2 linked regions of the Chloroflexus aurantiacus J-10-fl genome follow. The protein of the gene in region 2 interacts with the protein of the main gene of each other region in a pairwise test. Links are inferred from orthologs where the notes say so. Each region holds a gene or a part of one and is shown on either strand. Other genes may lie near its edges. The genes, in order: mobA and CAUR_RS10995.

Region 1 (16,692 bases), 460 kb from region 2 along the record:
AGAGTGTTTGATCGTCGAAAATCTCTGTAATCTCGCCGTGCTGACCTGTGGCGCACGTTATACCTTTGCCTGTTTGCCCTTAAAACTGGCCGGGGCCGATGGTGCGCCGGCCCGCGTTCTGGCCTGGGCAGATGTTTAAGGACGGACAAGCACATACAGGCTCACGTATCTTCTGCCGCAGCAGGATGCCCCGGAGGGAGCTGCTAATCTCGAAGTTCTCTCATTCATTACTGACAGACTCCATGATCGTGACGAGTACACACAGTATCACCGTGGCCAGCAGGGTGAACGGCGTGAGACGTGCCTGGCACGAAGGCTGGTACGACAGCTACGCTGCCGCACTCCAAGTGAGCGATACGCGCATAACGAGCGGGCAAGGTAATCAATTCAGTGGGTGATGGCACTGGAGATGGTCGTCAGCCCTCTTCGCTTCCGTCCCGTCAGACTGGAAGCAATATGTGATTGGCAAGCGTTTATGAGCCTGTGTGACAGCCTGTTAGCGCGACGGCACAGCTTTATGAGATGAATTCTGCTGCGAGTAGGCGATAGCATTTTCTCGTGAAGAAATCACCACCTGATTGATGATCGTCGCGGCGGTAGCTTTTTGCTATAATACCTTCTACACATAAGAGGCAAGAGGTTGGCTATGAGTATAGAGCAGATAGTTGCTGGCTGTGTGGTGCAGCTTGAAAGCATTCATGCCGCACGTGAACGGGCAATTGCCGCCACGCGAATACTGGTACGGCAGAGTGCTAACAGCATTCGGGCTGCGCATCGTGGCGATTTTGCCACTGCCCGCCACTTGCTGGAGATGGCCGGTGAAGTTGTGGCTGAGCTGTACGACGCTACTGCCGGCGCGCCAGAGGTTCGTTATGCAGGGTATACCCAGGATGCCCTGAAAGAATTTGCCGAAGCGCATCTGGTCGTGGCATTCCTTGCCGGCGATGCGCCACCGACCGGCGAGATGATAGGTGTGGAACCGGCAGCCTATCTCAACGGTTTGGCTGAAGCTGCCAGTGAGCTGCGACGGGCAATTCTTGACGACTTGCGACGGGGAGATGTGTCGCGCGTTGAACAGTTGCTGACCGTCATGGACGATATCTACAGTGCGTTGATCACGGTGGATTACCCGGAAGCAATTACCGGGGGATTGCGTCGTTCAACTGATGCCTTACGTGCGGTGCTTGAACGGACTCGTGGTGATGTGACGGCTGCCCTGCGCCAGGAACAGTTGACCGCTGCTATGCAGGCGCTTGAAGCACGTTTGAATGTTGATTGAACGGGTAATTATTGTCTCGTTCCACCGCTGTCATTCAGGCAACGCGATAGGATAGATGGTACCGTTACTCCTTCCCCTACTCCAGGCGATTCGCCGGTACTCGAATCGTAACCGTTGTTCCCTGATCGGACACAATATCCAGCGTTGCCCCGAGTTGCCGGCATAGCCCATGCACCAGTTGCATACCCAGGCTACCACTGCTGGCGGCCTGGGCCGGCATACCGGTACCGTTATCGGCAACCTCGACCTGAAGTGCGTCTGCGTCTCTGACCACTCTCAGTTTGATAATGCCGCCCTGCATACCCTCTGGGAAGGCATGCTTGACACAATTTGAAACCAGCTCGGTGACGATCAGACCAAGTGAAATAGCCTGGTCGATATTGATGCTGATACTTTGTCCAATCTCACTCACCAGACGTAATGAACTGCCGCGCATACTGAGCGAGCGCCAGACACTGGTCGCGATATTTTGCAGATATTCCCCAATATCGATATGCGCCAGACTTTCGGAGCGATACAGTTGCTCGTGGACGAGAGCCAATGCCCGAATGCGATTTTGACTGTCGTGGACGGCGGCGCTGACTCGCTCATCGCTAATATTTTCGGCTTGCAGGCGCAAGAGGCTGGAGACGATCTGCAAATTATTTTTGACCCGATGGTGCACTTCGCGCAACAGCAAATCTTTCTCGGCCAGGGCAGCCCGCAGTTGGGCAGCGACTGCTTGTGGCCCGGAGAGATCGGTGACAACGGCACACATATCGGCTTCAGTCTCGTTTTGCAGTGCACGTAGTGAGATTTGGGCTGGACGCTGAACGCCATTCACCGCCTGTAACGTAATTGGCCCTTTGCTCGAACCGGTAGCACCGGTTGCCAGCAACTCGGCGCACAGCAAGCGATCTGTTGGCGTCACCAGGTCGAGGAGCGACCGCCCGGTAAGCTGATCCTGCGCTAAACCGACCATCTCGGCAAACTTACTGTTGCAGTACAAAATCGTGCCATCGCTGAGCAAGGTTAGGGCGCCTTCGTTCATTGTCTCAACCAGGACACGGTATGGATGTTCAGCGCCACGCAGCGTATATACCAACGGCCCACGTGGCCCATCAATGACCAATGCATCGGCTTCGCCCATCTGCAATGCACGAACCAGTTCCTCAAGCTCGGCTAAGCGAGCCTGGAGTCGGGCAATGTCAGGCTGACTCATCTGTGGCTCGTTTTCCATACGACAGTTCCTATTCGTCATTGGGAAACAAGTTCAATGCTGCTGCCACTCGCGGCCAATCGGATGAACGTAGTTCGCCAATAAATGCCGTTGGCGGTCCCGGCTCGACGATCAGCAGGGTCGGTGTGGCGATAATGTGATCCTCGCGTGCGCGATCTGGTTGCTGGTATACATCTATGATCTCAAGCCGGTAATGACCGGCGAGGTGGCGCTCACAAAATCGCCGTACTGTCGTGATAGCACGGGTCGAGCGACTGGTTGCACCGGCAACGTACAACCGCAGCAGTGGTACAACTGACTGATTCGTGCTATCCATCAATACAACTCCCTGCTGCACGCTGAGGTGCCGATTCGAAATGCGGTTGGTACGAAATGATCACCTCTCATATATGGCGACAAGCGTGGTACAGGTAGGGCAATGCCTGCATGTACCCCATTCCGGGTCGAACAGTATGACACATCCTTCACCAAAACAGTGCGTCATCATGGTGTGTCGGATGTGAAACGTTGGGCAAAGGCACTTAGCCCCAGACTGGCCAGATCGCTCAGGGCGACGGCTACCTGATAACCATTACCATTGTCCGGCTGTTGATGGTACAGACTCAGGAGACCAACGACAGTATGTTGCTGTTGAATTGGCAAACACATACGCTCACCGAGTAACCCTTGCGGGATAAAATGGCACATATGGTCGTCGTGGGTGCGACTGAGTACCCAGCGGCGCTCGCCCCAGCAGGTACATCGGCGTACAGGACGGTGTACCAGAGGTTCGCCCCAGTGGCCGACGGGGTGAACGAGGTCTGTTTCGGGATTGTAGATAAGGAGCGTACCGCGATAGTCAGGCAGAAGGGTCGCACCTGCATTCACAATTGCAGTGTAGAGTTCCGGTAACGATGCTACTTCGCGCAAGGTGCGGGCAAGTATGCCGAGTGTATTGATCGACTGTCGTTGCTGTTCAAGTTGCAGTTGAACCTGATGCAACTGCCGTTTCGCCTCTTGTAACTGATTGATCGCCCGTTGTCGTTCGCTGACATTACGAAAGACTATCACGACCCCTTCATTGGTACCATCATCGGCAGTAATTTGGGTGATGGTATGTTCCACTAACAACTGCTCGCCGTTCCGGGTAAGCAGGGTAACCGGTGCCGGCAGGCCATTCACTGTCTGATTTGATGTTGTGCTATCGGTTGGTAAACCGGTATGGGTAACGACCAGGGTATAGATGCGAGCCAGTGGCCAGCCGATTGCTTCATCCGGGGTAATGCCGAGCATGCGGGCAGCGACCGGATTGACAAAGGTAATGCGACTTTGCGGATCGGTAACAATCACACCATCGCCGATACTGGTCAATGTGGTACGTAGATGGCGTTCACTCGATCTGAGGCGTCGTTCCAACCGATGTTTATAGGCGGCAACGGCGATGGCCACTTCAAGCTCACGCTCGTCAAACGGCTTCAGCAGGTAAGCCCATGGCTCGGCCAGTAACGCTTCGCGTACTGTCTGATCATCGGCGTGGGCGGTCAGAAAGACGACCGGAATCCCCCACCGACTGTGAATATGACGGGCGGCCTCAATCCCATCAACAGCACCACTTAAGCGAATATCCATTAATACCAGGTCGGGTGTATGCTTGCTCACAGATTGGAGAGCTTCTTCACCGCTGGTAACAACATCAATCACTGAGTGGCCAATTCGTCGCAAGGTGTGACTAAGGTCTTGGGCAATAATCAGTTCATCTTCGACGATCAGGACTCGCATGTATTTTCTCACAATAGACTGAGAAGACAATATTACTTTTAGTATACCGCGTTATTGCATATTATGTTGCAACGTTAATTTGGGCCAGATTCGTACAATTATGATGAAAACAATCAACGCAACAACTTGTGAAAAGCGAATATTACCCGGCAAAAGTAAACCGGTGGCTCGAAACCCGTCGCCGATTAACGTACCGGCTGCCAGTACCCCGCAGATGGTGAGAAACAACACGCCGGGAGTCTGAATGCGACGGTAGGATTGTCGCCAGACGATCAGGGCAAGCAGGGCGACGCATGCAGCGTAGAGCTGAGTTGGATGACGTGGTTCACCCCAGAGGTGAATTGCCCAGGGGAGATTGGTCGGCAAGCCATAACCGTCACCACTCGCGAACTGAGCCAGTGCGTAGGTGAGGGCTGCCAGCGCTATACCCGGTGCCAACGCATCAAGCGTGACCCACAGCGGCCAGCGCTGCCGCCAGATCTGCCAGCCGCCGACGAGTATGGTGGTCAGTACACCTGCCGGCAAGGAAAATGCCTGGAGATCGCGAGCTACCAGGGCCAGGGGATCGCGGAGATAGTAGGGCCACGACATGAGTGCATATCCCAGCCGGGCACCGACAATGCCGGCAAGTAGGGCGAGGGCAACGATTATCTCCATACGGTCACCGGACAGTCTGTAGACACCGGCAGCGCGACCCACCACCTGTACAATCAGCCAGCCGCCCAACAGAAAGATCAGTCCAGGGGTATAAAGAGCAAATGGGCCAATGTTAATTGCTGGAAGCATATACAGTTATTACCAGTGATGTTAATCTGACAGGAAGACGATGTTGGTAAACCACCGTTATTCTGTTTCAGCTAACAGCGGCTCGATCACATTGCGCAGGTTCGCTTCGCTTAACGGTCCACCAAACAGTACCCGACGCACCACCCCTTTGCGATCTATGATAAAGGTGGTAGGCAACATCCGCACCCCGTAGCGATTACCGACAGAACCATCGTAATCGAGCACGATTGGGAAACTAAGCCCAAAATCGCGCTGCATATTCGACACATCCGCCGGATTGTCCTGGACAGTACTGTTGACTGCCAGCACCGTTAACCCACGTCTCCGCTCGGCCTGGTATAATTGTTCAAGCATAGGCATTTCAGCCCGACACGGGCCACACCAACTGGCCCAGAAATTAACAATTACCACCTGCCCCTGCAATTCACTCAGGGACAGCGTCTGACCGTCAAGCTGCGGGAGAACAATAGCCGGTGCTACGAAACCCGGTTGCGGCACCGGCACAGTAGGGTTCATATCCGGCGGGCGACTGATCACAATCCAGGCTACACCGACGATAATGAGTATGGTGCTGAGCCAGTTGTGGCTCTGTGCATTCATCATAACAATTCCTTTTGTCTCCCACGCTTTTTGTGACTTATGGTATTATATAAGGAGTCTGTGACCGACACAGCGTGTAACTCTCACCAGTATAGTAAGGTCACGCGCAACACGTGGTAGTTCTAAGCTGCCACCAACTGCGCTACAGCGCCGCCGAAAAGGCGCTCTGTAAGCACAGCTTCCGCTCTCGCTACTGTGGTTGAGTTGATGGAGTCGAAACGCCGTGGGCCGGCGAAACGCACCATGCGTTGGATGTGCGGATTGAGCACAAACGCCACGGGTGCGATCAGAGTTTCGGAGTGTTTTGGAACAGGAATATGGAAACACTTGAATTGTCGTTTATTACCCCTCGCATTACTCTTGTCGCTGCGGCTGAGAATTACGGTCGGTTTGCAATTGCTCCCTTACAGCGTGGTCATGGCTCATCACTAGGGAATGCGCTTCGTCGGGTGTTGCTCTCGTCTATTCCCGGTGCTGCTGTAACCCGGATCAAGGTGTCAGGAGTCATTCATGAATTCAGCAGCATTCCCGGTGTGGTTGAAGATGGCACGCAACTCGTCCTCAATATCAAAGGGATTCGTCTCCGTTCCTACAGTGACCGTGCGGTAGCACTACAGTTGATCAAACAGGGTCCTGGGCCGGTGTTCGCGCGCGACATTGATGCCCCCAGCACGGTAGAAATTGTGAATCCTCAGCACTACATCTGCACCATCGACGACGAGCATACAACGTTTGAAATGCAACTGACCGTGGAGCGTGGGCGGGGAGTGCAATTGGCCGATACGGTGAGTGGCATGCCAATTGGCGAAATCGCGGTGGATGCCCTCTTCAGCCCAATTCCCCGTGTCAACTTTCTGGTTGAAGAGATGGGGGATGATCCGCTGACCGGCTATGATCGGCTGATCCTCGAAATCTGGACGGATGGCACCATCAAACCGGGTGATGCATTGAGCCACGCGGCGCAGATTCTGGCCCAATATTTTGGGCGGATCGTGAATCTGAACCAACCGGAAGAGCCAGAACCATCGGCACATCTACCACCGCCTATCCCCGAAGAGATTGCCAGTCGGACAATTGACGAACTTGGTTTGAGCACACGTACCTACAATAGCCTGCGACGGGCAGAGATTCACACGATTGGCCAGTTGTTGCGGCTTGATGACCGCGGATTGATGAGTATCCGAAACCTGGGTGCGAAGGGTATTGAAGAGATTCATCAGCGTCTGGAGGCGCTTGGCTATCGTTCTGGCTCATCGAGCCGCTTACCGGCAGCTCCATCCGGTGAAACAGCGCATCCCGGCGAATCATCTCACAAAGAGGAGTAAAAAACTACACAATGGAAGAAAAACGTATGACAACAGGAACCAGTGAAACTACAGAGCGAACTCGTCGCCGTCGCCGTCGGGTGAATGGAGATGGCGGAGCACCTGCTGATGGTGAGGCTTTGTCCGCACCGGTTGTAACGACCACAGTTGTTGAAGAACCGGTCACAACGCAGGGTGCTGGTTTACTGGAAATTGTGCCTGATGGCCATGGCTTCCTGCGCAATGCGCGCCTCAGCCCCAGCAACGATGACGTCTATGTTGCTCAGTCGCAGATTCGTCGCTTCAATCTGCGTACCGGTGATATGATTGAAGGTCGGGTGCGCCCACCCAAAGAGGTTGAGCGTTATCCATCACTGCTCTATGTCGAACGGATCAACGGTCTGCCGGCTGAAATGGCGCAGAAGCGCCCCCTCTTCGAGCAGTTAACCCCCATTCATCCGAATGTGCAGATTGTCCTCTCGACCGAGCCAAATATTCTGCCAACCCGCATTGTTGACGTGATCGCTCCGATTGGGCGTGGGCAGCGCGGGTTGATTGTCGCTCCCCCCAAAGCCGGCAAGACGATGCTGCTGAAGGCGATTGCCAATGGTGTGACGACCAACGCGCCCGATATTCAGCTCATTGTGTTGTTGATCGGCGAGCGCCCGGAGGAAGTTACCGACATGCGACGGTCGGTGAAGGGTGAGGTGGTGGCGGCTACCTTCGATGAGCCGGTCGAGCAGCATATCAAGGTCGCGGAACTGGTATTGGAAAAGGCCAAGCGTCAGGTTGAGCACGGGCGCCATGTGGTGATCCTGATGGATTCGCTGACTCGTCTTACCCGTGCCTATAACATCGCCATGCCACCGAGTGGGCGCACCCTCTCCGGTGGTGTTGATCCGGCAGCCCTCTACCCGCCCAAACGCTTTTTCGGCTCGGCGCGGAATATCGAGGATGGCGGTTCACTGACCATCATTGCCACCTGTTTGGTAGATACCGGTTCGCGCATGGACGATGTTATCTACGAAGAGTTCAAGGGCACCGGGAACATGGAACTGCACCTCGACCGCAAACTGGCCGAGAAGCGCATCTTCCCCGCCGTGGATATCCAGCGTTCGGGAACCCGCCGCGAAGACCTCTTGCTCGATCCGGTGACCCTGCGCCAGAGCTGGATGTTGCGCCGGATGGTTAGCATGGTCGGCGAAAACGAGGGTGCAGAGCTGATGCTGACCCGTATGGCCAAGACGAAGAGCAATGCCGAGTTTCTCGCCTCACTCGGTAAGGTTGGCTCGTAAATACCAACTGCTCCTATCAATAATGTCTTGTTATGTCCAGGCATCCGTTAAGCGGTATTGTGATTGCTGGTGGACGTAGTCGGCGTTTTGGTGCCGATAAACGGCGTTTGCGGCTATGGGGCGATCACGGGCCGCATCTGTTGGGGCATGCCATCGCGTTGCTGCAACCACTGTGTGTTGATATTATCGTGGTCATGAACGATGGTGTGGCCTGGCCCGATCTGCCGGCACGCATTGTCGCCGATGAACAGCCGGGAAGCGGTGCTCTGGGTGGTGTCATCAGTGGTCTGCAAGCAATGCACACCGCTGCTGCATTGGTGATTGCGGCGGATATGCCATTGATCGTGCCTGAATTACTCGCGGCGCTGGCAGACTGGTCTTTTACCGGTGATGTGCTGGCGCCGACTGCTCCCTCTTCGCCCGATCTGCCTCAACCACTCCTCGCAGTGTATCGCCAAAGCGCATTGGCGCCACTGCGGCAGGTGTTTGCTACCGGTGAACGCCGGCTTCAGGTTGCGCTCACGTCACTGCGTTGGGTTGATCCCGGCCCTGAGCTGTGGCAACGGTATGATCCGGCAGCACGTTCGCTGGTGAATATTAATACGCCAGATGATCTCGCACAAATCCAGCACTGGTTAAAAAAATCTTAAACCGGCACTGAATAACGATCTCATCCAGGCCGTTCTGCACGAACAGGGCTGTGTGTGGTGCAGAGGCATCCCTTCCTCATCATCTTCACTCGTCACTGCCGGCACATGGTGCGCACCAGCCTGGTGCATGCCCGGTAGCTGCCAGGCTGGTGCTCTGAAGCGCGATGGCCCGTATACATCGTGCCTTGGCGGGAGACAGGGCGATACGTTCGGTGTCTGACACTCTGTGCTACCTGATTATAACCTGTGCATAGTACTATATAATGTAGTACAACAGCGGGTTGGCGCGATAGTGTTTGGCCGTTTGGCAGGTGGTGAGGTCATCTGGAGCGATCATCACTACCCTCTGTAGCTGATATAGATGTCGGTGGGTCGCCGCTGCGATTGTCACCCATTTGAAAGAAATGTTATCTTGTCAAACCGCCATACACAGGATTAGTTTATCTACAGGCTCTATCCTGTGATCACCACGTGGTTGTTGTTCGCGCGTAACAATTGGGTTTAACAATGCAGCAGCGTTCTTCCTCTCATAGTTCGTTTGAGCCACCTGCCGACCCCGTACCGTCGGCACTAGATAGCCTGTGGCAAACATTGTTTGTAGCGTATGATGGAGCCTGCGCCATTAGTGGCTGTCAGGTCGGCGCTGTATTGCGACCGGTGTTGATCGACCCGCAGGGGCCGGCTGAACCCCACAATGCTCTGTTGTTACGTGCCGATTTGCAGCTCCTTTTCCAGTCTGGTCTACTTACAATTGATGCAATGACGCTCGAAGTGTTGATTGCACCGGAACTGCGTGATAGTGAGTACGGTGCGCTGGCCGGGCGACGCTTGCGTCAGCCATCGCGTCTCGCGTTACGGCCGAGCCGACAGACTCTGGCCGCCCATCATCGCTTTTTCCGACTCGAGCAGCCTCCTCTGTCCTCGTTAGCGGTTCAGCGTCCCCTGCTGCGCCAGATGATCGCAGTGCAAAGCTGGGTGAATAGCCTGACATTCAGTCCAGACCGGCAGATGCTGGCCATTGGTTCATGGGATGGTGCTATCCGGTTGTGGCGTCTGCCCGATTATCAGATGATTCGCGTCATTAGCGGTAATATTGGCGAAATTAATGCTATTGACTTCAGCCCTGATAGTCAGCTCATTGCAGCAGCCGGTCGTCAACACGGCGTGCGGGTCTGGCGGATCGAAGATGGTGAACTACTGTTTCATCTCGGTGATGAACAGCGTCATGGTGCGTTCTTCAGCGTAGCATTCCAGCCCAATGGCCGGTTCATTGCTACCGCTGGTTGGGACCCGGTGGTGTATCTCTGGGACGCGCAAAACGGCCAGCCGGTTGCTGAATTACCCGGCCACGAAGGGTTGATCAATAGTGTCACCTTTAGCCCGGATAGCTCACTTCTCTTTTCTGCCGGCTATGACCGGGTGATTCGGGTCTGGGATGTGGACAGTCGGACATTGGTGCAGACATTGCGTGGTCATAGCGATGCAATCTTTAGCATGACGGTGAGTCCCGACGGTCGTTTGCTGGCCAGTGCTGGCAGCGATGGTGCTATTTTTGTCTGGCGAGTGGCCGATGGGCAACCGCTACAAATTCTGGCTACCCCTTCAGGGGCGTGTTTCGACGTGGCATTTAGTCCTGATGGCCGTTACCTTGCCAGTGCGCATTATGGTCGGATTGTACGTGTCTGGCACGTCAGTGATGGTGGGTTACGCTGGGAGTTGTCTGGACATAACGAGAGCGTTACCTGTGTCGCGTTTACTCCAGATGGCGACATGCTGGCCAGTGGTAGCTACGACGCAACCGTGCGTATCTGGTCATTTCAATAACTATGCTTGCTCAGCAGGATGCAGTGCGCTCCTTCTATCGGCAGACCGACTGGATGTTCCGTGTTTTGGGCTGGATTCGCGGATCGCAGGCGATGCATGCGGGGTTGTGGCAGCAGGTACGCAGTCACCGCTCTGCGCTCCGTTCTATCGATGAGACCCTGCTGGCCGTTGCCGGTCTGTCGCCTGGTGAGTGTCTGCTCGATGCCGGTTGTGGGGCCGGTGCCAGCGCCAATCGGATCGCTGCTATTCACCAGGGAACGGTGATCGGTTTGACGATTGTGCCTGAACAGGCCAAACGGGCCAGACGAGGCGGGAAAGCTACCTTTCTCTGTGCTGATTACGCAGTAGCGCCACTCCGTAGTCACTGTTGTGATGTGGTGTGGATGCTGGAGAGCATCTGTCACGCGCCCGATAAACCGGCGTTGCTGGCCGAGATTGTTCGTCTGCTGCGTCCCGGTGGTCGGTTGGTTATTGCCGACCGGTTTGCGGCCCGGCGTGATCTGTCACCTGCTGAGCGGAATCGATTACGGGCCTGGCTGCGACCCTGGGCTATGCCTGATCTCCTCACTGCCGATGAGCTGGTGGAACTGGCAGTGAAATCAGGTTTGCTTCTTCTCCGCCACGATGATCTGACCTTGAGCACCAGTCCTTCGCTCCAGTTTCTCGGTGATTTTGCCCGCCTGACACTACCGGCAGCACTGCTTCTCCGCGCCCTTCGCTTGCAAAGTGCAGAACAAATTGCTGCGATGCGTGGTTGTATTGCCCAGAAGAAGACCCTCAATGCCGGTCTCTGGCGCTACCATATGTTACTTTTTGTGAAACCCGGTGATGATCGATAGCGATCAAGGAGCAGGTAACCCAGGTTGCTACCTTTATCACCACAGAGGCACGGAGGGCATAGAGGATAGGCATAACCCGAAGTGCTACCGTAAGGCGTGAAGGTGCGTGTCGATGGGAACTGGCTGCTACCCGCATGGTTTATACAGTTCAGTTACGCGGCACGGTATTGTGCGCAGCGTCGTGCTGTTCATCATGGCAGTCAGCCTCACGTGGCCTACTCACAGCGTAAGTGGCAGCCTGGGTTAGGTAAGTAAGGAACGAGAAGTGATCTATATTAATGCCGTTGCCGGGAAGTATCTCAGGTACGTATACTTGAAAAACAGGAAAAAACTTTGGTACCTGGAATACGGAGCGATGTATGCAGCCCTCTCATGAGCAGCCACAGCCGGAACAGTTCCGTACCCTACAGATGACGGTGTTGATGACTCCTGATATGGCTAATTTTGCCGGTAACGTGCATGGCGGCCATATTCTGAAGCTGCTCGATCAGGTAGCGTATGCCTGCGCCTCACGGTATTCTGGTCGCTACGTGGTTACGGTGTCGGTCGACCAGGTGATCTTTCGCGCCCGGATTCACGTTGGCGAGCTGGTGACGTTTCTGGCGTCGATCAACTACACCGGCAATACCTCGATGGAGGTTGGGATTCGCGTCGTCGCCGAAAATATTACCGCCCGTACTCAACGTCACGTTATGACCTGCTATTTTACGATGGTGGCGGTTGATGAGAATTTCCGCCCCTGCCCCGTCCCACCTGTGCGTATCGAAACCGCCGAGCAACGGCGGCGCTGGATGGCCGCTCGCCTGCGCAGAGAGTTGCGCCGCGAGATCGAACAGCGCAGCCTGGAGATTCGTCAACATCCAGAAGATTTTCTCAATGAGCTGGATAGTGAGCCGCATTAGCAGCCATCCCTGGCGCAATCACGCGCTGGACTGGCTACCTGCCACGCCCGGTTATGCACAGTTTGTGTCGTTTAGCATAGGTGGTGTTCGCTACCCCACTCGTCTCGCATCGGTTGGCCTGTCTCACGGGTGCGATGTGCGTTCACGATAGACCTGATCTGACAGTGATGGGTGAGATCGTATCCGAAATATATGATGCATGGCAAGCGATCCAGGGCGCACCCTTTCGCCACCGCTCGGATGGCAATGTGAACGGAAACATACACCGTCTGGAGGGGCGGGTTCTGAACCCGCCCCTACCCGTCCACGGGAAATCCGCTGCGACACGCCCCCACCCCAACCCGCCCACGCCGGGGTAGGTGTACCTTCTCAGGGCGAGCCGGAGGCTCGCGTTCCCCGGAGCGTATCAGCACTTGCGTATCGTGGTGTCGTGCTCAAGGTTGCGATGTTGTATTTCACGACGACTATACCAGATATGATATGAGCCAGTATGCAAAATTGACGGTTGCGCTTCCTGTTCGTATACTAAAGGCATGACACGTATCTTGGTGATTGAAGACGAAACTGAAATAGCCTCGTTTCTACGCCGTGGTCTGAGCCTGGAAGGCTATCAGGTTGATGTGGCCTTCGATGGGACACGCGGGCTTGAGCTGGCATCGACGGGCACGTATGATCTGATTGTCCTTGACCTCATGTTGCCGGGGATCGATGGTCTCGAAGTCGCTCGTCGTCTCCGTGCCGACTCGAACGTACCGATCATTATGCTCACGGCGCGTGATGCCGTGCGTGATCGGGTGGCCGGTCTGGAAGCCGGCGCCGATGATTATCTGGTGAAGCCGTTTGCCTTTGAAGAGCTGCTCGCCCGCATTCGGGCACAGTTGCGGCGTCGGCAGTCCGGGCAGGCGCAGGATGTGCTGCGTTTCGCCAATTTAACTCTCGATACGCGCTCGCGTGAGTTGCGGGTAGGAGACCGGCGTGTCGAGCTGACGGCGAAAGAGTACGATCTGCTCGAACTCTTTATGCGTCATCCCAATCAGGTGCTGACTCGCGATATTATTTACGACCGGGTCTGGAATTACGACTTCGGCGGCGAGAGTAATATTCTGGAAGTGTACGTGCGCTATTTGCGGCAGAAGCTTGAGGCGAATGGTGAGCCGCGCCTGATCCATACTGTTCGCAGTGTGGGGTACATTCTCCGCGAAGATACCTGATCGTTTAGGAGACGCGAAGGGCCATTCGCCCTTCGCGTCTCTGTTACGGTGTTGGTTGGGGTTGGGTTTCGCCAAGTGCCGCGAAGAGCTGCTGAACGGCACTGACGACCGGCACTGTTCCTTCGACTACTGCCTGTTCGAGGGCCGGTAGTCGGTCACGTACCGCGGGATGCGCAAAGAAGAGGGTGCGCAACTGTTCGTCGATCAGGGTGTAGAGCCAGTCGCGAGCCTGTTCCCGACGGCGTGCCGCAAAGACACCACTCGCCGTCATCTCAGCGCGAAAACGCTCGATCTCCTGCCAGATTTCGGCAATGCCACTGCCGGTAAGCGCCGAGCAGGTGCGTACCGGCGGTTTCCAGCCCGGTGTGGCCGGGGTCAGGTAACGCAATGCATGCCGGTACTCGGCCTGGGCTGCCATTGCGCGTGCCCGGTTATCGCCATCGGCCTTGGTGATCACCAGCGCATCGGCCAGCTCGATCACCCCCTTCTTGATCCCTTGCAGTTCATCGCCGGCACCGGCCAGCATCAGCAATAGAAAGAAATCAACCATCCCACGTACAGCGGTTTCACTCTGACCAACTCCAACCGTCTCGACCAGCACGATATCGAAACCGGCTGCCTCGCAGAGCAGCAACGTTTCCCGACTCTTGCGGGCCACGCCACCCAGGCTACCACCGCTGGGGGAAGGTCGGATGTAGGCGTTGGGATGGCGGGCCAGCCGCTCCATACGGGTTTTATCACCGAGGATACTGCCACGTGAGATGCTGCTGGAAGGGTCGATAGCCAGTACCGCCACCCGATGCCCACGCTCGCAGAGCATGGTGCCGAGGGCTTCGATGAAGGTGCTTTTGCCGACGCCGGGCACGCCGGTGATACCAACGCGCAGCGAACCACCGGTGTACGGTAGCAGCGCAGCCAATACTGCCTGCGCCTGGGCCATATGCGCCGGAGCGTTACTTTCGATGAGGGTGATCGCACGGGCCAGAATAGCCCGGTCGCCATTGCGAACACCGGCTACGTACTCCTCGACCGTCAACTGGCGACGGGCTACTCCGGCAGGTGCCGATGGTACCGTCGGAGCGCTACCGGGCAGGCCGTCGTGACGGCTGGCAATCCCGGCCAGTACCGATAGCGCAAATGGTAGTTCGCCAGAAGATGAAGGCTGCTGCTTATCGGTCATGATCCCTCTCACCCTCGTTTCACGATGCCGGTGCAGCGACGCTATCACCGTGGAGACGCCGTTGCAACTCGCGCAACAGCTTCTCGGCAGCGACCGGAATGATGGTTCCGGGGCCGAAGATCAGGGCTGCACCGTGGGCGCGGAGAAAGTCGTAGTCTTGTGGTGGGATGATACCACCGATCACGACCATGATGTCTTCGCGGCCCAGTTTGCGCAACTCCTCGACCAGTTGGGGCAAGAGAGTCTTGTGACCGCCGGCCAGTGAGCTGATCCCCACCACGTGTACGTCATTTTCTACCGCCTGACGCGCCACTTCTTCCGGTGTCTGGAAGAGTGAACCAATATCCACATCGAAGCCGAGATCGGCAAATGCGGTAGCGACCACCTTGGCCCCCCGGTCGTGACCGTCCTGGCCGATTTTGGCGACCAGTATGCGCGGTCGGCGCCCTTCCAGAGCGGCGAAGGCGTCGGCCATTGCCCGCACGTGGTGAATCTGTTCTACATCGCTGTATTCGCTGCTGTAGACACCAGAAATGGAGCGAATTTCAGCCTTGAACCGCCCAAACACCTTTTCCATTGCCAGCGAAATCTCGCCAAGTGTGGCGCGAGCGCGGGCCGCTTCGATGGCCGCAGCGAGCAGGTTGCCTTCACCAGAGGCCGCCACGCGGGTCAATTCGTTGAGCGTGGCTTGAACACGGACTTCGTCACGTTCGGTACGCAGGCGTTGCAGGCGTTCGATCTGCTTCTGGCGCACAGCGGTGTTATCGACTTCCAGAATCTCGATGGGTTCTTCGTAATCGAGACGATATTTGTTCACCCCGACAATCGTCTCTCGCCCAGAGTCGATGTGGGCTTGCCGACGGGCCGCTGCTTCTTCGATCCGTAATTTGGGCAAGCCGGCCTCTATCGCTTTGGCCATCCCACCGAGGGCCTCGACTTCCTGGATATGCGTCCAGGCCCGGCGGGCCAATGCGTCGGTGAGCCATTCGAGGTAGTACGAACCGCCCCACGGATCGACGATCTTGCAGATGCCGGTCTCCTCTTGCAGGTACAACTGGGTGTTGCGGGCGATGCGGGCCGAAAAATCGGTCGGCAAGGCAATCGCTTCGTCGAGTGAATTGGTGTGCAGCGATTGGGTGTGACCGAGCGCCGCCGCCATCGCCTCAATGCAGGTGCGTGCCACATTGTTGAAGGGGTCTTGCTCGGTCAGGCTCCAGCCGGAGGTCTGACAATGGGTGCGGAGCGCCAGCGAGCGCGGGTCTTGCGGGTTGAACTGTTTGATGATTTTTGCCCACAGCAGACGTGCTGCCCGCATCTTGGCAATCTCCATGAAGTAGTTCATGCCGATGGCCCAGAAGAAGGAGAGGCGCGGCGCAAAGCTGTCGATTGCCAGGCCGGCTTTCAGGCCGGCGCGCACGTATTCCAGCCCGTCGGCCAGCGTGTAGGCCAGTTCAAGGTCGGCGCTGGCACCAGCCTCTTGCATATGGTAGCCGGAGATGCTGATGCTGTTGAATTTGGGCATGTGCTGCGCCGTGTAGGCGAAGATGTCGGCAATGATGCGCATTGACGGTTCGGGTGGGTAGATGTAGGTGTTGCGCACCATGTACTCTTTCAGAATGTCGTTTTGGATTGTGCCGGTGAGTTGTTCCGGGCGCACCCCTTGCTCTTCAGCGGCGACGATGAAGAAGGCCATGATCGGGATCACAGCACCGTTCATCGTCATCGAAACCGACATCTGATCGAGCGGAATGCCGTCGAAGAGTATTTTCATGTCGAGCACGGAGTCGATGGCGACACCCGCTTTACCAACGTCACCCACCACCCGCGGATGGTCGGAGTCATAGC
Region 2 (8,657 bases):
ATCACGTGATACAACGTCGACTTTGACCGCAACAGCGCGGGCGATGATGTTGGTCAGTTCACCGGTGAGGGCCGGATCGGTCGCATCCCAGGTAGCCGGATTGTCGGCGTGCCAGCGTTGGGTTGCGGCGAGTGTTTCCAGGGCGTCAAACAATTCGGCATCGCGAATGACACCGTGTTTGATCACTTCGGCCCAGCCGGCGCGTAGCTCGCGAGCCGGTAGTGTCGCCAGCAGGTTGGTGTCGGCCAACACCAGCCGTGGTTGATGAAAGGCTCCGATCAGGTTTTTGCCCAGCGGGTGGTTGATGCCGGTTTTACCACCTACCGCAGCATCAACCATCGCCAGGAGCGTGCTCGGTATCTGGACGAGGGCCACACCGCGCAAGATGGTCGCTGCCGCAAACCCTGCCAGGTCACCGACCACGCCACCACCGAGGGCCAGGACGACATCACGGCGTTCGATTCCGTGTTCGATCATCCAGTCGTACAGTCGGTTCAGTTCGCCGAACGATTTGCTCTGTTCACCTGATGGCACAGTGGTCGTGTGAACGCGATACCCGGCTGCTGTCAGGTGGGCTGCGGTCTGATCGGCAATGGCGGTCAGGTGTTCATCGGCAACAATCCAGGCTGTCCCGCGCAGGGCGCATTCAGCCAGGTAGTCGGCGAGGTTGGACAGGATACCTGCCCCGACGATGACCGGGTAGGAAGTTGTGCTGGTCGTAACTGTGAGCGTGGTTGTGATCATTGTTCGCTGTCAGGGTTTGCGACGCCGATTGATGATCGTCATCAGCGCCGCAATCAGTAAAAGGGCGATACCAAGATATGTCAGTGGACCGGGCCACGGTTCGACGGTTTGGAGCAGAAACCATTCCACGAGTTGTATCCTCTACACAATGAGCGGACCGGTCAGGAGTGCGGGCAAGGTGCTACCGGCAGGATATACCGTGTCGCCAGCCGGTACGAGCAACAGACCATTGGCACCACGTAGCGAGAGCAGGCGCGAGCTGCTCTGGCTACCGGTTGTGACTGCGGTGAAGCGTCCTTCCTGATAGCGCACGATAATGCGCTGATACTCAGGGCGATCAGGTGATGGGCGGACCGGTTCGGCCAGGGTGACCTCGATCTGGGGGCGGAACGGTGAGGCATCACCTTGCAATGCCCGCAGCGCCGGGCGAACGAAGACCTCGAACGATACCAGTGAAGAGACCGGATAGCCCGGTAAGCCGAAGACCAGCTTGCCGCCGATGGTGGCGAAGGTGGTTGGTTTCCCCGGCTTGAAGGCAATCCGACCAAAATGGACGGTGCCGAGTTCGGCCAGTAACGGTTTGATCAGATCGCGCGTCCCCATACTGACCCCGCCACTGGTGATCAGGACATCGGCCTGATCCAGACCGTGCAGGATCGCCTGACGTTGTACATCCCGATCATCGCGGGCGATACCGAGTGAGATCGGGATGCCGCCGGCCTCGCGGACTGCGGCCATCAACGCATACCGGTTGCTATCGCGCACGGCACCGGCAGGACGGGGACTGCCCGGCTCGACCACTTCATCACCGGTTGCCAGAATGGCGACCCGGGGCTGGCGATACACGGGAATCCGGGTGATGCCGAGGGTCGCTAAGATACCAATCTCGGCGGCGCCAATGGTAGTACCGGCGGTCAAGACGGTCTGACCGCGTCTGACGTCCTGGCCGACAACGTGGACGTAATCGCCGGGTTGTAGCTCGCGCTGGATGTAGAGCATTCCATCGCGTTCTGTGGTCAGTTCGACCGGGATCATTGCATCGGCACCGGGTGGTAGTGGGGCACCGGTCATAATGCGAGTGGCTTCACCGGGCGCAAGCATAACTGCTGCGGCACCGCCTGCGGTCAATTCACCCACCACGCGCCGAGGGGTAAGACCATCGGCGGCGCGGAGGGCATAGCCGTCCATCGCCGACTTGGGCACGTCAGGAATATCTTCCGGTGACGTGATGTCACCGGCCAATACTCGACCGAGCGCGGAAAACGCTTCAATCTCCTCACTCGCCAGCGGACGAGCCTGCGCCATGATCGTCGCTGTGGCTTCGGCGATGCTGACCATTGGATACGGCGATTCGCGGAGCATCTCAGCCATCGATCACTCTCCTTTTTCGAGGTGTCCATTGTTGATTGCCCGCCAGACCTTTTCGGGCCGCAACGGAATATCTATGTGCCGTACACCAAACGGTTGAAGCGCATCAATCACCGCATTGGTGATGGCCGGTGTCGAGCCGATGGTAGCTGCTTCGCCGATCCCTTTCACACCGAGAGGATTAAGGGGGGTCGGTGTTTCCGTCTTGTCAACGGTGAAGGGCGGGAAGAGATCGGCCCGTGGTACAGCGTAATCCATTAGCGTCCCGCTCAGCAACTGACCATTGGCATCGTACACCACCTCTTCAAGGAGGGCTTGGGCGATACCCTGGGCCAGACCGCCGTGTACCTGGCCGGTGACAATGAGCGGGCTGATCCGCGGCCCACAATCATCAACCGAATAGTAGTCCCGGATACGGACATGGCCGGTCTCGCTATCAACTTCAACGACAGCGACGTGCGCGCCGAAGGGGTAGATCAGGTCAGCGGGGCGGAAATAGTCAACCGCTTCCAGACCCGGATCAATCTCCGGTGGCAGTTTATTACTGTAGGCGCGGCGGGCAATCTCGGTCAGCGTCAGCCCACGGTCGGGGACACCCCGGACAACATACCGGCCTTCGTGGAACTCGATGTCGGCCACATTCGCTTCGAGCATTGCAGCCGCAATCTGGCGAGCCTTCTCGCGCACTTTGGTTGCAGCACGTACCAGCGCAGCGCCACCCACGGCGAGCGAGCGTGATCCCATCGTGCCGATACCCATCGGCGTCAGGGCAGTGTCGCTGTGTTTGACGACAATGCGGTTGAAATCGGCGCCGATCTGATCGGCGACAATCTGGGCAAAGGTCGTGGCTGTCCCCTGACCGTGCGGTGAAATACCGGTGGTGACGGTAACGGTACCACTCGGCTCTACCTTGATCTGGGCACTCTCATAAGGGCCGAAGCCACACATTTCGACATAACAGGCGATTCCGATACCGAGCAACATCCGATCACCGGCAGCCCGGCGGGCGGCCTGCTCGGCGCGTAATTGCTCGTAATTGGCCAGGCTGAGCGCCTTGGTCAGCGCCCGATCATACTCACCGCTGTCGTAGGTCAGGCCGGTCGGGGTTTTGTACGGAAATGCATCCGGGGGGATAAAATTGCGCCGGCGCACCTCTGCCGGGTCCAGATTCAGCTCGGCAGCGACCAGATCCATCAGACGCTCGATGTAGTAAGCGGCTTCCGGGCGGCCTGCGCCGCGGTAGGCGGCAACCGGTGTGGTGTTGGTATACACGCATACCGCTTCCAGATCAACGGCGGGAATCTTGTAGACCCCGACAGCCATGGCGGTGGTCAGGTCGGGCAAACCGGGAGCAAGCGGGTAGGCACCGAGATCGGCGACGATGCGCATCCGCAATGCGGTGATTTCCCCCTCAGCCGTGACGGCAGCTTCAATGTCGCACACCTGACCGCGACCGTGGGTAGTGGCCTGAACGTGCTCAAGTCGATGTTCAACCCAGCGTAGGGGTGCGTGAAGCTGGCGGGCTAACGCGGCCAGCAATGCCTCTTCGGGATAGATGCCGATCTTGACCCCAAAGCCACCACCGACATCGGGGGCGATAACACGCACCCGATTCTCATCAAGCCCGATAACCCTGGCGACATCGCCACGTACCTGATGTGGGGTCTGCGTACTCGTCCAGAGGGTTACCCCGTCGTTCGTTGGATCGGGGGCGGCCACGACAGCACGGCCTTCCATCGGAAAACCGAGCAGACGCTGATTGACCATTCGTTGGCGAACAACCCGATGGGCAGAGGCGAATGCAGCCTCGACATCACCCTTCTGGCGGCGGCGGCGATGGTCAATGTTATCGGGCAGGTCTTCAAAGATCACCGGTGCTGCCGGATCGATGGCGGCTAGCGGATCAACCACTGCCGGGAGAGGTTCCCATTCAATCGCCAGAGCCAGTGCCGCATCAAGTGCTGCTTCCGGAGAATGCGCAACCACAGCGGCAACTGCTTCGCCAACGTGACGAACTCGCTCAACGGCCAGCACATAGCGAGTGCGACCGGTATAGCGCTGGGGGCCACTGCCACCTTCGCCAGAACTGGCTAACGGCAGTGGCTGACAGAGATCGAGGAGATCGGTACCGGTATAGACCGCAACGACTCCCGGCAAGGTAAGAGCCGTTGCCTTATCAATGCTGACAATGCGGGCGTGGGCATACGGACTACGGGCAATTGCTACATAAAGCATACCCGGCAAGCGCAAATCGCTCACATATGTGCCCTGCCCCTGCACGAGACGCGGGTCTTCACGGCGCTTGACTTCAGCACCGATCAGGGCTGCATAGGCCATCGTTCGACCTGCCTTTCTTTTTTGTTAACAACGAAACCTTCTTAGATACTACAGGCATGATACCAGAATTTGCGGCCTTATCCGGCGAATTGAAGAGGCTCGATTGGAAGCGTATGATTGAAGAAATTGTAATTGCATGATGGCCGTAAACCGACTATGCTACATAGGGGGGAGAATTTCTAACCAAATGTAAACGAAGAACGCGCTGCCACAATACCTCTTCGCTCCTGCTCTGGCAATATTGCGCAGATGAATGTTACGGATGATGTGAGCACTATGGCAATTCTTGAACCCTCCAGCACGTCGGCAGTCAACCCCTCTACAGCACATTCATCAGCAGAAGATGTGCAGGCACCAACGATTATCGAGCCGCGCAAGGGATGGTGGCATTTCAACTGGCGTGACCTTTGGGCTTACCGCGAACTACTCTTTTTTCTGGTCTGGCGTGATGTTAAGGTACGTTACAAGCAGACACTGCTGGGCGCCAGTTGGGCCATCATTCAACCAACGTTACAGCTCGTCGTCTTCACGATCATCTTTGGGCGGTTGGCCGGTGTCAATACGAACGGTATTCCTTACCCGCTCTTCAATCTGGCCGGCCTGCTACCATGGCAGTTCTTTGCCAACACGGTTGGGCAGGCGGCCAATAGTCTGGTAGGCAGTGCCAGTATCGTACGCAAAGTCTACTTCCCCCGGCTGGCAATTCCTACCGCCAGTGTTCTGGCCGGTGTGGTTGATTTTGGTTTGTCATTTCTCATCCTGCTGGCATTGATGGTGTGGTACCGGTGGCCGCCAACCCCGGCAATGTTCCTCTTGCCGCTCTTTCTGTTGCTGGCAATGTTTACTGCCATGGGCGTGGGATTCTGGCTCTCGGCGATCAACGCCCGCTACCGTGATGTGCGGCACGCTACTCCGTTTCTCATCCAACTCTGGCTGTTTGCCACGCCGGTCGTGTATCCGAGCAATCTGGTGGAAGGGTACTGGCAATTTCTCTACGCGCTCAACCCAATGGTGAGCGTTGTCGAAGGTTTTCGCTGGGCATTGCTGGGAACGCAACCTCCCGGTCTCTTGATGCTGATCTCGGTCATGATGGCAGTAACAATATTCAGTTCCGGTTTGTTCTACTTTCAGGCGGTGGAACGTAAGTTTGCCGATATTATCTAGCCTATGCACTACGCAATTCGGGCCCGTGATTTAGCAAAACAGTATCGGATCGGTGCGATCAGGCAGCGTGATATGGGATACGTCACGCTACGCGATGCCATTGCCGAGCGTCTGCGTGGTCGCACGCAGAAAGCGACGACGACCGAGCTGTGGGCACTCAACGGTGTTTCGTTTGATGTTCAGCAAGGGGAAGTGGTTGGGATCATCGGGCGTAATGGTGCCGGGAAGAGCACCCTGCTGAAAGTGCTCTCGCGCATTACCGAACCAACCCGGGGCAGAGCCGAATTGTACGGTCGGGTGGCTTCTTTGCTCGAAGTTGGCACCGGTTTTCATCCCGAATTGACCGGGCGCGAGAATATTTATCTCAACGGTGCCATTTTGGGCATGCGCAAACGCGAAATTGATCGCAATTTTGACGCAATTGTCCAGTTTGCCGAGGTAGAGAAGTTTATCGATACGCCGGTGAAGTTTTATTCATCGGGCATGTATGTGCGGCTGGCCTTCGCAGTTGCCGCGCATCTCGAGCCGGAAATTCTGATTGTCGATGAGGTACTGGCCGTCGGCGATGCGCGCTTTCAGAAAAAGTGTCTCAACAAGATGCAAGATGTAGGTCAGCAGGGGCGTACCGTCCTGTTTGTCTCGCACAGCATGCAATCCATCCTGCGCATGTGTCAGCGGGCCATTCTGCTCAATCAGGGGCAGGTGGTGGCCGATGGACCGGCACAGCAGGTGGTTGGTGTCTATCTGGGGAAGGGCACACATTCGATTGCGGAACGGGTCTGGCCGGATCGGGCGAGTGCGCCGGGCAAGGAAATTGCCCACCTGCGGGCAGTGCGTGTTCGCGATGTTGATGGCGATGTCTCGGACACGATTGATATTCGGACACCGGTAACGCTTGAGATGGAGTTTGTGGTAACAACCGGTGGCTATGTATTGATGCCGCACTTTCGTCTCTACAACGAAGATAATATCGCCGTGTTTACCACCCTCGATCTTGACCCCGAATGGCGGCGGCGGCCACGACTGCCGGGTCGCTATGTCTCCAGGGTGACCATTCCCGGCAATTTTCTGGCTGAGGGGTCACTGTACGTCGAAGCAGCGCTGACCACTCTCGATCCGCCGATTGGTCAATTCGCCGAACGTGATGCGGTTGCTTTTCAGGTGATTGATAGTCTGGAAGGTGACTCAGCACGTGGTGATTGGGCCGGCAATCTTTCCGGGGTGGTGCGACCACTCTTACCGTGGACGACGATCTATGAGCCGTCAGCCTGAACCTATGGGTCACCACTATGCTTTGCGTCGCTATGGTGTCGCGTTGCTCTTACCAACCATCCTGCTCGTCGGGATGGTGACTTTGTACCCCTTTGCTTTCACCAGACCATGGCCGGCCAATCCAATCTTCGAGCTGATGACCGGCCTGAGCCATGCGTTTGATATGGCGCAAAATATTGTTCTGTTTATTCCGTTAGGCATGGCGTTACGCTGGTTTCTGGCCGGTTGTAGCGTGCCTCTACCTGGGCAGCGCGCTGGTGTCATCCTGTTGAGTGCGTCTGTCGCGCTCGGGATTGAGGTTGCCCAACTGACCATTCCCGGTCGCACCGCTGCGCTACTGGATGTGGTTGCGAACACGTCGGGCGCAGCTTTGGGAGCGTGGTGGCTGGCGCAGCCAATGCTTCCCCTGGTCGAGCGACTCGGCTTCTGGATACATCAGGGTGTACGGATGACGCCGGCGTGGGTCGTGTTTGTTGGATTGGCGATCTGGCTGGCCGGCAGCACGTGGATGGTCACGCGCTGGCAACGAGCAACACTGCCAACGACGTGGTCGGATCGCTACACGCTTCAAATCGGCGCTGCCGATGACGGGCGGCGCTTTTGGCCAGGTTATGTGGGCTTTACCGCCCTCTACAATCGGGCCTTTACCGCAGATGATGCGCAAGCGGTACAGACCCCGGGCGATGCAATCGCGAGGCAACCGTTATTCGCCTACGATTTCAGCGAGCTGCCCCCGGCTGGGAATGGGCCATTTGCGCGTCCGCTGGTGGCTCAGGGTCGGCCCACCCTCACCGAATCCGGGGTAGGTGTGGGGTATCAGCGCTGGCTGATGAGCAGTGAGCCATTGCGTGGCGTGGCAGCGGAGATTGCCCGGACACGAGCATTTACGCTGGTCGCTCAGGTGGCTGCCCGCGAACCAGATCGCACCACAGAGGGCCTGATTGTCAATTTTGGCCGTGGCATTGATGGACACAACATCAGTTTGATTCAGGCAGGTGCCGACCTGTTGGTACGGATGCGGCTGCCGCTGACCCGTGTAGCCGATGACCGGCCACCGTTGCGCTTTGCCGATGTCTTCCCTGACGGGCAACCACGGCTGTTAGCGTTGAGTTATGACGGTGCCGTTGCCCGGCTCTTTGTTGATGGTCAGGCACACCCGCAATGGTACACCTTTGGCCCGGGCGAAGCGCTGATCAATCGCTGGCTCCCGGTTCAAACGCATCAGATCGGGGGCTGGACGATTGCGCTGGCCGGAGCGATCTGTCTTCCGCTGGCACTGGCTGGCTTGCCCTGGCGCGGTGGGCGCTGGCCACCGATCACCATCGCGGTAGTAGGGCCACTGCTCATCAGTAGTGCGCCCTGGCTGGTTATTGCCCAGTCGTTGAGTGGGGGGATGCTGGTGGCCAGCAGTGCGACGGTGCTTGTTGGATGCACCCTGGCGTATTGGTTAACCAGGTCATATTCAGCGGATGATAATCTATGAAAAAGCTACTATACTGCTTGCTTTTGCTCATTCTGATCATCGTTACGACGAACGATATTATGCTGGCGCAATCACCATCATTCGATTGGCGAAGTGATTGGGCCGTAGCTGAAGGTTTTACCATCGTCGAAGATACGACCGGCTATCATTTTCCCAGTGCGATTGCCTTTGTTCCTCAACCAGGCCCTGATCCGAAAGATCCGCTCTATTTTGTAACCGAGTTGCGAGGTACGATTAAAGTCGTCACTAATGATCGCACTATTCTGACTTTTGCCGAAAGCGTGTTTCG

The links.
Region 1: the proteins of CAUR_RS10995 (region 2) and mobA interact in binary tests that used the Escherichia coli proteins (3 or more experiments, as listed by UniProt). The link is inferred for Chloroflexus aurantiacus J-10-fl from one-to-one orthologs.

Annotation. Positions count from the first base shown.
Region 1 is NC_010175.1:3,327,093-3,343,784, forward strand. Bases 7,120-10,082 are described here. They hold mobA (molybdenum cofactor guanylyltransferase), read left to right. Parts: upstream 7,120-8,273; coding sequence 8,274-8,891; downstream 8,892-10,082. Other genes in these bases: rho (transcription termination factor Rho), read left to right, coding at 7,120-8,241; CAUR_RS13130 (WD40 repeat domain-containing protein), read left to right, coding at 9,399-10,082. In the rest of the region: CAUR_RS13080 (cyclase family protein), read left to right, coding at 1-139; CAUR_RS13085 (translin family protein), read left to right, coding at 647-1,279; CAUR_RS13090 (histidine kinase dimerization/phosphoacceptor domain -containing protein), read right to left, coding at 1,356-2,498; CAUR_RS13095 (circadian clock KaiB family protein), read right to left, coding at 2,509-2,814; CAUR_RS13100 (response regulator), read right to left, coding at 2,982-4,256; CAUR_RS13105 (prolipoprotein diacylglyceryl transferase), read right to left, coding at 4,308-5,042; CAUR_RS13110 (TlpA family protein disulfide reductase), read right to left, coding at 5,100-5,645; CAUR_RS13115 (DNA-directed RNA polymerase subunit alpha), read left to right, coding at 5,960-6,967; more of rho, read left to right, coding at 6,994-7,119; more of CAUR_RS13130, read left to right, coding at 10,083-10,715; CAUR_RS13135 (class I SAM-dependent methyltransferase), read left to right, coding at 10,739-11,554; CAUR_RS13140 (acyl-CoA thioesterase), read left to right, coding at 11,914-12,456; CAUR_RS13145 (response regulator transcription factor), read left to right, coding at 12,990-13,667; methylmalonyl Co-A mutase-associated GTPase MeaB, read right to left, coding at 13,711-14,847; scpA (methylmalonyl-CoA mutase), read right to left, coding at 14,867-16,692. UniProt on the Escherichia coli protein: Transfers a GMP moiety from GTP to Mo-molybdopterin (Mo-MPT) cofactor (Moco or molybdenum cofactor) to form Mo-molybdopterin guanine dinucleotide (Mo-MGD) cofactor.
Region 2 is NC_010175.1:2,873,818-2,882,474, forward strand. Bases 1-2,835 are described here. They hold CAUR_RS10995 (molybdopterin molybdotransferase MoeA), read right to left. Parts: upstream 2,116-2,835; coding sequence 886-2,115; downstream 1-885. Other genes in these bases: aroB (3-dehydroquinate synthase), read right to left, coding at 1-744; CAUR_RS11000 (xanthine dehydrogenase family protein molybdopterin-binding subunit), read right to left, coding at 2,119-2,835. Outside these bases: more of CAUR_RS11000, read right to left, coding at 2,836-4,449; CAUR_RS11005 (ABC transporter permease), read left to right, coding at 4,726-5,613; CAUR_RS11010 (ABC transporter ATP-binding protein), read left to right, coding at 5,617-6,885; CAUR_RS11015 (VanZ family protein), read left to right, coding at 6,869-8,368; CAUR_RS11020 (PQQ-dependent sugar dehydrogenase), read left to right, coding at 8,365-8,657. UniProt on the Escherichia coli protein: Catalyzes the insertion of molybdate into adenylated molybdopterin with the concomitant release of AMP.